3 regions of the Actinocorallia herbida genome follow, and region 2 is predicted to be linked to each of the others. Evidence: riboswitches for the same ligand, from Rfam matches in the RefSeq annotation. Region 2 holds a riboswitch; each other region holds the start of a gene.
The links. Region 2 has a riboswitch for cobalamin ahead of EDD29_RS42650 (ribonucleoside-diphosphate reductase subunit alpha). Riboswitches for the same ligand answer to the same signal wherever they lie in the genome.
Positions count from the first base shown of each region.

Region 1: another riboswitch for cobalamin. It lies ahead of EDD29_RS38845 (ABC transporter substrate-binding protein); the one in region 2 lies ahead of EDD29_RS42650 (ribonucleoside-diphosphate reductase subunit alpha).
Region 3: another riboswitch for cobalamin. It lies ahead of EDD29_RS35580 (putative cobaltochelatase); the one in region 2 lies ahead of EDD29_RS42650 (ribonucleoside-diphosphate reductase subunit alpha).

Region 1 covers NZ_RJKE01000001.1:8,565,698-8,568,008, reverse strand. The annotation lists gene EDD29_RS38850 (FecCD family ABC transporter permease) at 1-217, opposite strand, end outside; gene EDD29_RS38845 (ABC transporter substrate-binding protein) at 214-1,242, opposite strand; cobalamin riboswitch at 1,300-1,484, opposite strand; gene EDD29_RS38840 (ATP-binding protein) at 1,575-2,311, shown strand, end outside.
Region 2 covers NZ_RJKE01000001.1:9,345,043-9,347,353, reverse strand. The annotation lists gene EDD29_RS42655 (RNA polymerase sigma factor) at 1-727, shown strand, start outside; cobalamin riboswitch at 938-1,138, shown strand; gene EDD29_RS42650 (ribonucleoside-diphosphate reductase subunit alpha) at 1,229-2,311, shown strand, end outside.
Region 3 covers NZ_RJKE01000001.1:7,824,248-7,826,558, reverse strand. The annotation lists gene EDD29_RS35590 (helix-turn-helix domain-containing protein) at 1-170, opposite strand, end outside; gene EDD29_RS35585 (ATP-binding protein) at 333-755, shown strand; cobalamin riboswitch at 824-959, shown strand; gene EDD29_RS35580 (putative cobaltochelatase) at 996-2,311, shown strand, end outside.

The sequences.
Region 1 (2,311 bases), 780 kb from region 2:
CGGCCAGGAGCGTCCGGGGCAGGCGCAGCTCCCACACGATGCCGTCCCGGATCGGCGTGAGGTCGGCCGCGCCGAAGCCGAGATGGGCCGCGACGACCCGCCCGACCTCGGGCACCGTGAGGTCGGCGGGGCCGATGGTGATCGCGATCGCCACCGAGACGGCGAGGGCGACGGCCCCCGCCGTCCACAGCAGGGGTCCGCGCGGCGCGGCTCTCACCCGGCGAGCCCGAAGCGGCGCAGCGCCTCGGCGACGAGCTCGACGCCTTCGACCGTCCGGATCGTCGGGTTCATCGCCTGCCCGCTGAGCAGCACGTACCGCTGGTTCTTGACCGCCGTCATCTCCCGCGTGACGGGGTGGCCCTCAAGGAACCCGATCTTCTTGGCCGCGGTCTCGGCGGTCTGTGATCTCCGGGTGAGGTCGCCGATGACCAGGACGTCCGGGTCGCGTTCCGCGACGGTCTCCCAGTTGATCTGCGGCCACTCGTCGGTGGTGTCGTCGAACACGTTCCGCAGCCCGAGCTCGTTCGTGATGACGCCGGGCGCGCCGCAGCAGCCCGCGAGATACGGTGCCTCGGCGTTGGCGAACCAGTACATGACCGACACGTCCGCGCCGGTGGCACTGTCCGCGGCGGCCTCGAGGCGGCCCCGGAGCGAGGCGACGAGGTCCTCGCCGCGCTCGGGGACGCCGAAGATCCGGGCGAGGTCGCGGATCTCGCCGTAGATCGCGTCCATGGTCAGCGGGGTGGTGCGGGACCCGTCTCCGGTGCCGCCGTTGTCCTTGCCGACGCAGTCCGACGGCGACAGGTAGGTCGGCACGCCCAGCTGCTCGAACCTGTCCCGTTCCGCGACGCCGCCCGTGCCGAGCGTGGAGGCGAAGGACGCGGCGACGAAGTCGGGCTCGGCGGCCAGGACGCGTTCGAACGACGGGGCGTTCTCGGCGAGGCGCGGCACGCCTGCGTCGGCCCCGGTGAGGCTTTCCGGCAGTGGGTCGGTCCAGGTCGCCGTCCCGGCGAGCCGGTCGGCGAGGCCGAGGGACAGCAGGATCTCGGTGACGCCCTGGTTGAGCGAGACGGCCTGCCGCGGCGCGGCCTCGACGGTCGTCTTCGCCCCGCAGTTGTCCAGGGTGAGCGGGTAGCCGGACGGCCCGGACGCGGTGGTCTCCGCCTTTCCGGAATCGACGGCGCAGCCCGCGGCGAGGACGGCGAGCAGGGCGAGGCAGGCGGTGGGGCGTGCGAAGGGCACGGTGATCCTTCTGGCGTCGAGGGCTCAAGCGCGGAGCCCGTCCGTACGGGGGACGCCTCCCGGAGGAGGCCGCCAGCAGGTCTTCGGACTCGGGTTCCGCCGGACACGGCGCCTTCCCGGGGATCGCTCCCCAGTGGCCTGATGCCGTGCCCGTCACCCTCACCGCTGCGCGTCAGCTCCGGATTCGCACCGGATTCCCTGGCCCGTGCAGAACGGGCGCGACTGGCCCGGCGAAGCTATCAGGAGGCTCCGGGCCACCCTGACGCGACCCTGAGAGGGAATGGGGGTGGTTCCCCGATGCGCGCGGGCCGTGGAGGGTGTGGAATCGGGGGATGGGGTCAGAGGGCATCGTCCGGCTGGAGCGCCGCCGGGACGGCAGGTTGCTCGCCGGCGTGTGCGCGGGGCTGGCCGGGCAGTTCGGGCTGGAGCCCGTTGTCGTGCGGCTGGCGTTCGTGGTGCTGGGCGCGGCGGGGGTGTACGGGATCGCGGCCTATGCCGCGTTCTGGATTCTCACCCCCGCGCGCGACGAGGAGCGGCGCAGGCGCGATCCGGCGCAGCTGCTCGCCTACGCGCTCCTCGGCGGCGGCCTTTCGCTGCTGACGGGGGTGTCGGGGCTGGCCCAGATCGCCCTGTGGCCGGTCCTGGTCGTCGGGATCGGCGCGGTGATCCTCTGGCAGCAGGCGGGGCGCGACCAGCGCGAGCGCTTCGTCTCGCTGCCGCAGGGCATGTGGTGGCGCAGCCTCCTCGGCGCGCTGCTGGTGACGGCGGGGATCGGCGGGTTCTTCGCGCAGCGGGTGTCCCCGCAGGACATCCCGCAGGTGCTGCTGGCCACCGCGATCATCCTCACCGGGGTGACCGTCGTGATCACCCCCTGGCTGGTGAAGCTCTGGCAGGAACTCGACGCGGAGCGCGCCGAACGCGTCAGGTCGCAGGAGCGGGCCGAGGTGGCGGCGCACATCCACGACTCGGTGCTGCACACCCTGACCCTCATCCAGCGCAACGCGCACGACCCGAAGGAGGTCGCGCGGCTCGCCAGGTCCCAGGAGCGCGACCTGCGCGCCTGGCTGTA
Region 2 (2,311 bases):
CGCGGAGGCCGAGCTTCCCGAGCGGGTGCGGGCGGTCTCCCGGGTGCTCTATCTGGTCTTCAACGAGGGCTACACCAGCAGCTCCGGCAGCGAGCTCACCGCCCCGCCGCTCGCGGACGAGGCGATCCGGCTTACCAGGCTGCTGCACGCCGCCCGGCCCGGTGATCCCGAGACCACCGGGCTGCTGGCGCTCATGCTGCTGACCGACGCCCGCCGTCCGGCGCGCACCACGGCCGACGGCGACCTGGTCCCGCTGGGCGAACAGGACCGCGCGCTGTGGGATTCCCGCCTCATCGCCGACGGCCTCGCCCTGGTCGGCGAGGCGCTGAGCGGCGGCCCCCTCGGCCCGTACCAGCTCCAGGCCGCGATCGCCGCGGTGCACTGCGAGTCCCCTTCGGTCGCGGAGACCGACTGGCCGCAGATCCTGGGCCTCTACGACCTCCTGCTCAGGTTCGACCCGAGCCCCGTCGTCTCCCTCAACCGCACCGTCGCCCTCGCCATGGTGCGCGGCCCCTCCGTCGCCCTGGAGACCCTGGCCGCCCTCGCCGAAGACCGGCGCCTGGCCGACCACCACCGCTACCACGCCACTCGCGCCCACCTCCTGGAACTGCTGGGCGACGCCCCCGCCGCCGCGGCCGCCTACCTCCAAGCCGCCCACCGCACCCGAAGCCACACCGAACACCGCCACCTCTCCTCCCGCGCCACCCACCTCCACCCACCCGAATGACCGGCCTCCCCACCCCACTTCGCCCACCCGGTCCGCCCCACACCGAAAGACCCGCCCGCCCCTCCGACCGGGTGCTGGGCTGAGCCCGGTGGCTTGCGACCGGGGCGGGATCGAAGGGTTGTCAGGTGCGGAGGTGGGGCTGGGGTGCTTGGAGGTGGGCGGGATGGGGACTCTAGATGTTGAGGTTGTTGGGGGGTGGGGGTACTAGATGTAGAGTTCTCTTGCGTTGGTCCGCCCCTTGGGGGTGGGGAAAGAGGGAACCCGGTGGGAATCCGGGACTGCCCCGCAGCGGTGAAGGGGAACGGAAGCCGTCACAGTGCACTGGGTCCGGGAGGGCCTGGGAAGCGACGGCCGGTAGGCGAGAGGTGTGCGCCCCTGAGTCCGAAGACCTGCCTGCGCTTGTTTCGTCCATAAGCCTCGAGGGAGGGCGGCGGACGCGTGCGCGGAGATCGCCGTGCGCCGTCCTCGTGCGCCTTCGGGCAGTGCTACGAGGGAGAGCAGATGACGGTGACGGTGGCGGCGCACGACCGCGAGCAGGCCATCCGGGAGGCCGCCGCGCGGGTAGCGACGGATCCGGACCAGTCGCGGGTGGCGGCGGGGCTGCTGGCGGAGCTGATCGAAGACGAGGCGGTGGCGGAGGGCGCCGTGTCGTTCTCGGCGGCGGTCGCGCTGGCCTACGGGCAGGGGCTGCTGAACGAGCGGACCGCGGCGTTCGTCGGCGCGCACGCCGGGGAGCTCGACGCGCTCGTCGACGACGCGGGCGACGCGCGCCTGGAGTACTTCGGGATGCGCACGGTCTACGACAGGTACCTGCTGCGCCACCCCGTCACCCGCAAGGTGATGGAGCGGCCGCAGTACTTCTTCCTGCGGGTGGCGTGCGGGCTCGCCGACACGGTCGCCGAGGCCGGGCGGCTGTACGGGCTGATGTCGCGGCTGGAGTACCTGCCGTCGTCGCCGACGCTGTTCAACTCGGGGGCGGCGCGGCCCCAGCTGTCGTCGTGCTTCCTGCTGGACTCGCCGCGCGATGAGCTGGAGTCGATCTACGCCAGGTACGGGCAGGTCGCGCGGCTGTCGAAGTACGCGGGCGGCATCGGGATCGCCTGGTCGCGGATCCGCTCGCGCGGTTCCCTGATCCGGGGCACGAACGGGCACTCCAACGGGATCGTGCCGTGGCTGCGGACCCTCGACGCGTCGGTCGCGGCGGTCAACCAGGGCGGGCGGCGCAAGGGCGCGGCGTGCGTCTACCTGGAGCCGTGGCACGCCGACGTCGAGGAGTTCCTCGAGCTGCGCGACAACACCGGCGAGGACGCCCGGCGCACCCACAACCTCAACCTCGCGCACTGGATCCCCGACGAGTTCATGCGGCGGGTGGACGCCGACGCCGACTGGTCGCTGTTCGACCCGAAGGAGGTGCCCGAGCTCGTCGACCTGTGGGGTGCGGAGTTCGACGCCGCCTACCGGGCGGCGGAGGAGGCCGGCAAGTACGTCAGGCGGGTGTCGGCGCGCGCGCTGTACGGCCGGATGATGCGGACACTCGCGCAGACCGGCAACGGCTGGATGACGTTCAAGGACGCCGCGAACCGG
Region 3 (2,311 bases), 1.5 Mb from region 2:
AGTTCGGCGACGTCGCGCGGCCGGGTCTGGCCGGTCTCCAGGCGGGACACGGTCGCGCGCGACCAGCCGAGCCGGTCGGCGACGTCTTGCAGGGTGAGGCCTTGGTTCTCACGAAGGCGTCGAAGCTCGCGCGCCAAGCGGCGCCCTCGTACGGTCGGACGGTAAGTCATAGGGACGAGTGTGCTGCCGTCTTGCGTTTACGTACATAAGAAACCAAGAATCTTCGCGAACTCTGTTGCACCGGTGAGATTCCCACGACAGCCTAACCATCGTGACTGTTCGGGAACGCCGCGTATTCGGCGGCCCGCTACGGCCCCGGCGAAAGGGCGGTTGTGGAGCTGGCAAGGGACCTTGGACGCACCTGGGCGTGGACGCTGCCGACGGACGCGACCTGCGCCCGGACGGCCCGCCGGCTGGTCCGGCAGACCCTGGCGGAGCTGGGCGTCGGCGACGAGGCGGTGGACGACGCGGGGCTCATGGTGAGCGAACTCGCGACCAACGCGCACCAGCACGCGGCCGCGCACGCGCCGCACGAGCTCTGGATCTCCTGTCTCGACGAGTTCGAGTTCTCCTGCGCGATCTTCGACGGCCTGCCGACCCGTGATCTGCCCCTGGAGTTCGGCCGCGGAGACTACGGCAGGGGGCTCAGCATCGTCGCCGAGCTGAGCAAAGGCCGCTGGGGCACCGAGGCGGCACACGCGCGGCTCGATCCCCGGGTCGCGGGGAAGGCGATCTGGTTCAGCTGCCCCCGTTAATGCGAACTTTCTACAGGTAAGGGAGAGTTCCGTCCTGAGTGGTGCACGCCGTCCGATTCGGTGCTGTCTCGTCACTGCGCGGCGCGTGTGGGATGCTCTTTCCGGCGTGTCTCTCCGGAGGAACCCGGTGTGAATCCGGGGCTGTCCCGCAACTGTGACCGGCGTGAGCCGGGAGTCAGGAACTCCGGCCGCCGTGCTCAGTTCACCCGATCGGGCGAGGAAACCCGAGGGAAGGACGCCGTGCCGTCACACCGGTTCGCCGCGTACCCGTTCAGCGCCGTCGTCGGCATGGCCGATCTCAAGCTCGCCCTGCTGCTCAACGCGGTCTCACCCGCCGTGGGAGGGGTCCTGGTCAGGGGGGAGAAGGGCACGGCCAAGTCGACCGTCGTGCGCGCGCTCGCCGCGCTGCTGCCCGACCTGCCCGTCGTCGAAGGCTGCCGCTTCTCCTGCGACCCCGCAGCACCCGACCCCGAATGCCCCGACGGCCCCCATGCCGCGCCCGCCGCCGCGGTCCGCCCGGCCCGGCTCGTGGAGCTGCCCGTCGGCGCCTCGGAGGACCGCCTCACCGGCTCCCTCGACCTGGAACGCGCGCTCACCGAGGGCGTCCGGGCCTATGAGCCCGGCCTCCTCGCCGCCGCGCACCGCGGCGTGCTGTATGTCGACGAGGTCAACCTGCTGCACGACCACCTCGTGGACCTGCTGCTGGACGCCGCGGCGATGGGCCGCGCGTTCGTCGAGCGGGAAGGCGTCTCGGTGCGGCACGCCGCCCGGTTCCTCCTGGTCGGCACCATGAACCCCGAAGAGGGGGAACTGCGCCCGCAGCTCCTCGACAGGTTCGGGCTGACCGTCGAGGCCGCGGCCACCCGTGACCCCGCGGAACGCGCCGACGTCGTGCGGCGCAGGCTCGCCTATGAGGCCGACCCCGAAGGCTTCGCGCTGTCTTACCTGGAGCAGGAGACGGCGCTCAGCGCGCGGATCACCGCCGCGCGTGCGCTGCTGCCCGAAGTGGTGCTCGGTGACGCCGCGCTCGGCGCGATCACCGCGATCTGCGCGGGCTTCGACGTGGACGGGCTGCGCGCCGACCTCGTCACGGCGAGGACCGCGCTCGCGCTCGCCGCCTGGCACGGCCGCCTCGACGTCACCGAGGAGGACGTGCGCCAGGCCGTCCGGCTCGCCCTGCCGCACCGCCGCCGCAGGGATCCGTTCGACGCCCCGGGCCTGGACGAGCAGCGGCTGGACGAACTCTTGGAGGAGAACTCCTTCACCCCCGACGACGACCCCGGCCCCTCGGGTGGAGGAGCGCCTCCGCAGGCCGACGGCGGGGAGTCCGATGGGCAGGACTCCCAGGAGTCCGATGGCCGGGGACCCGAAGGGCAGGCTCCGCAGGACGCCGAAGGGCAGGGCGGTAGAGGAGAGGGCGCCCCGACACCCGTCCCCCAGCAGTCCTCGGCGGGGCGGCCCTTCCGGCCAAGGCTCTTCACCGTGGACGGGGTCGGGGAGGGCGCGCCGGGACGCAGGTCCAAGGCGCGCGGCACCACCGGACGCGTGACGGGCGC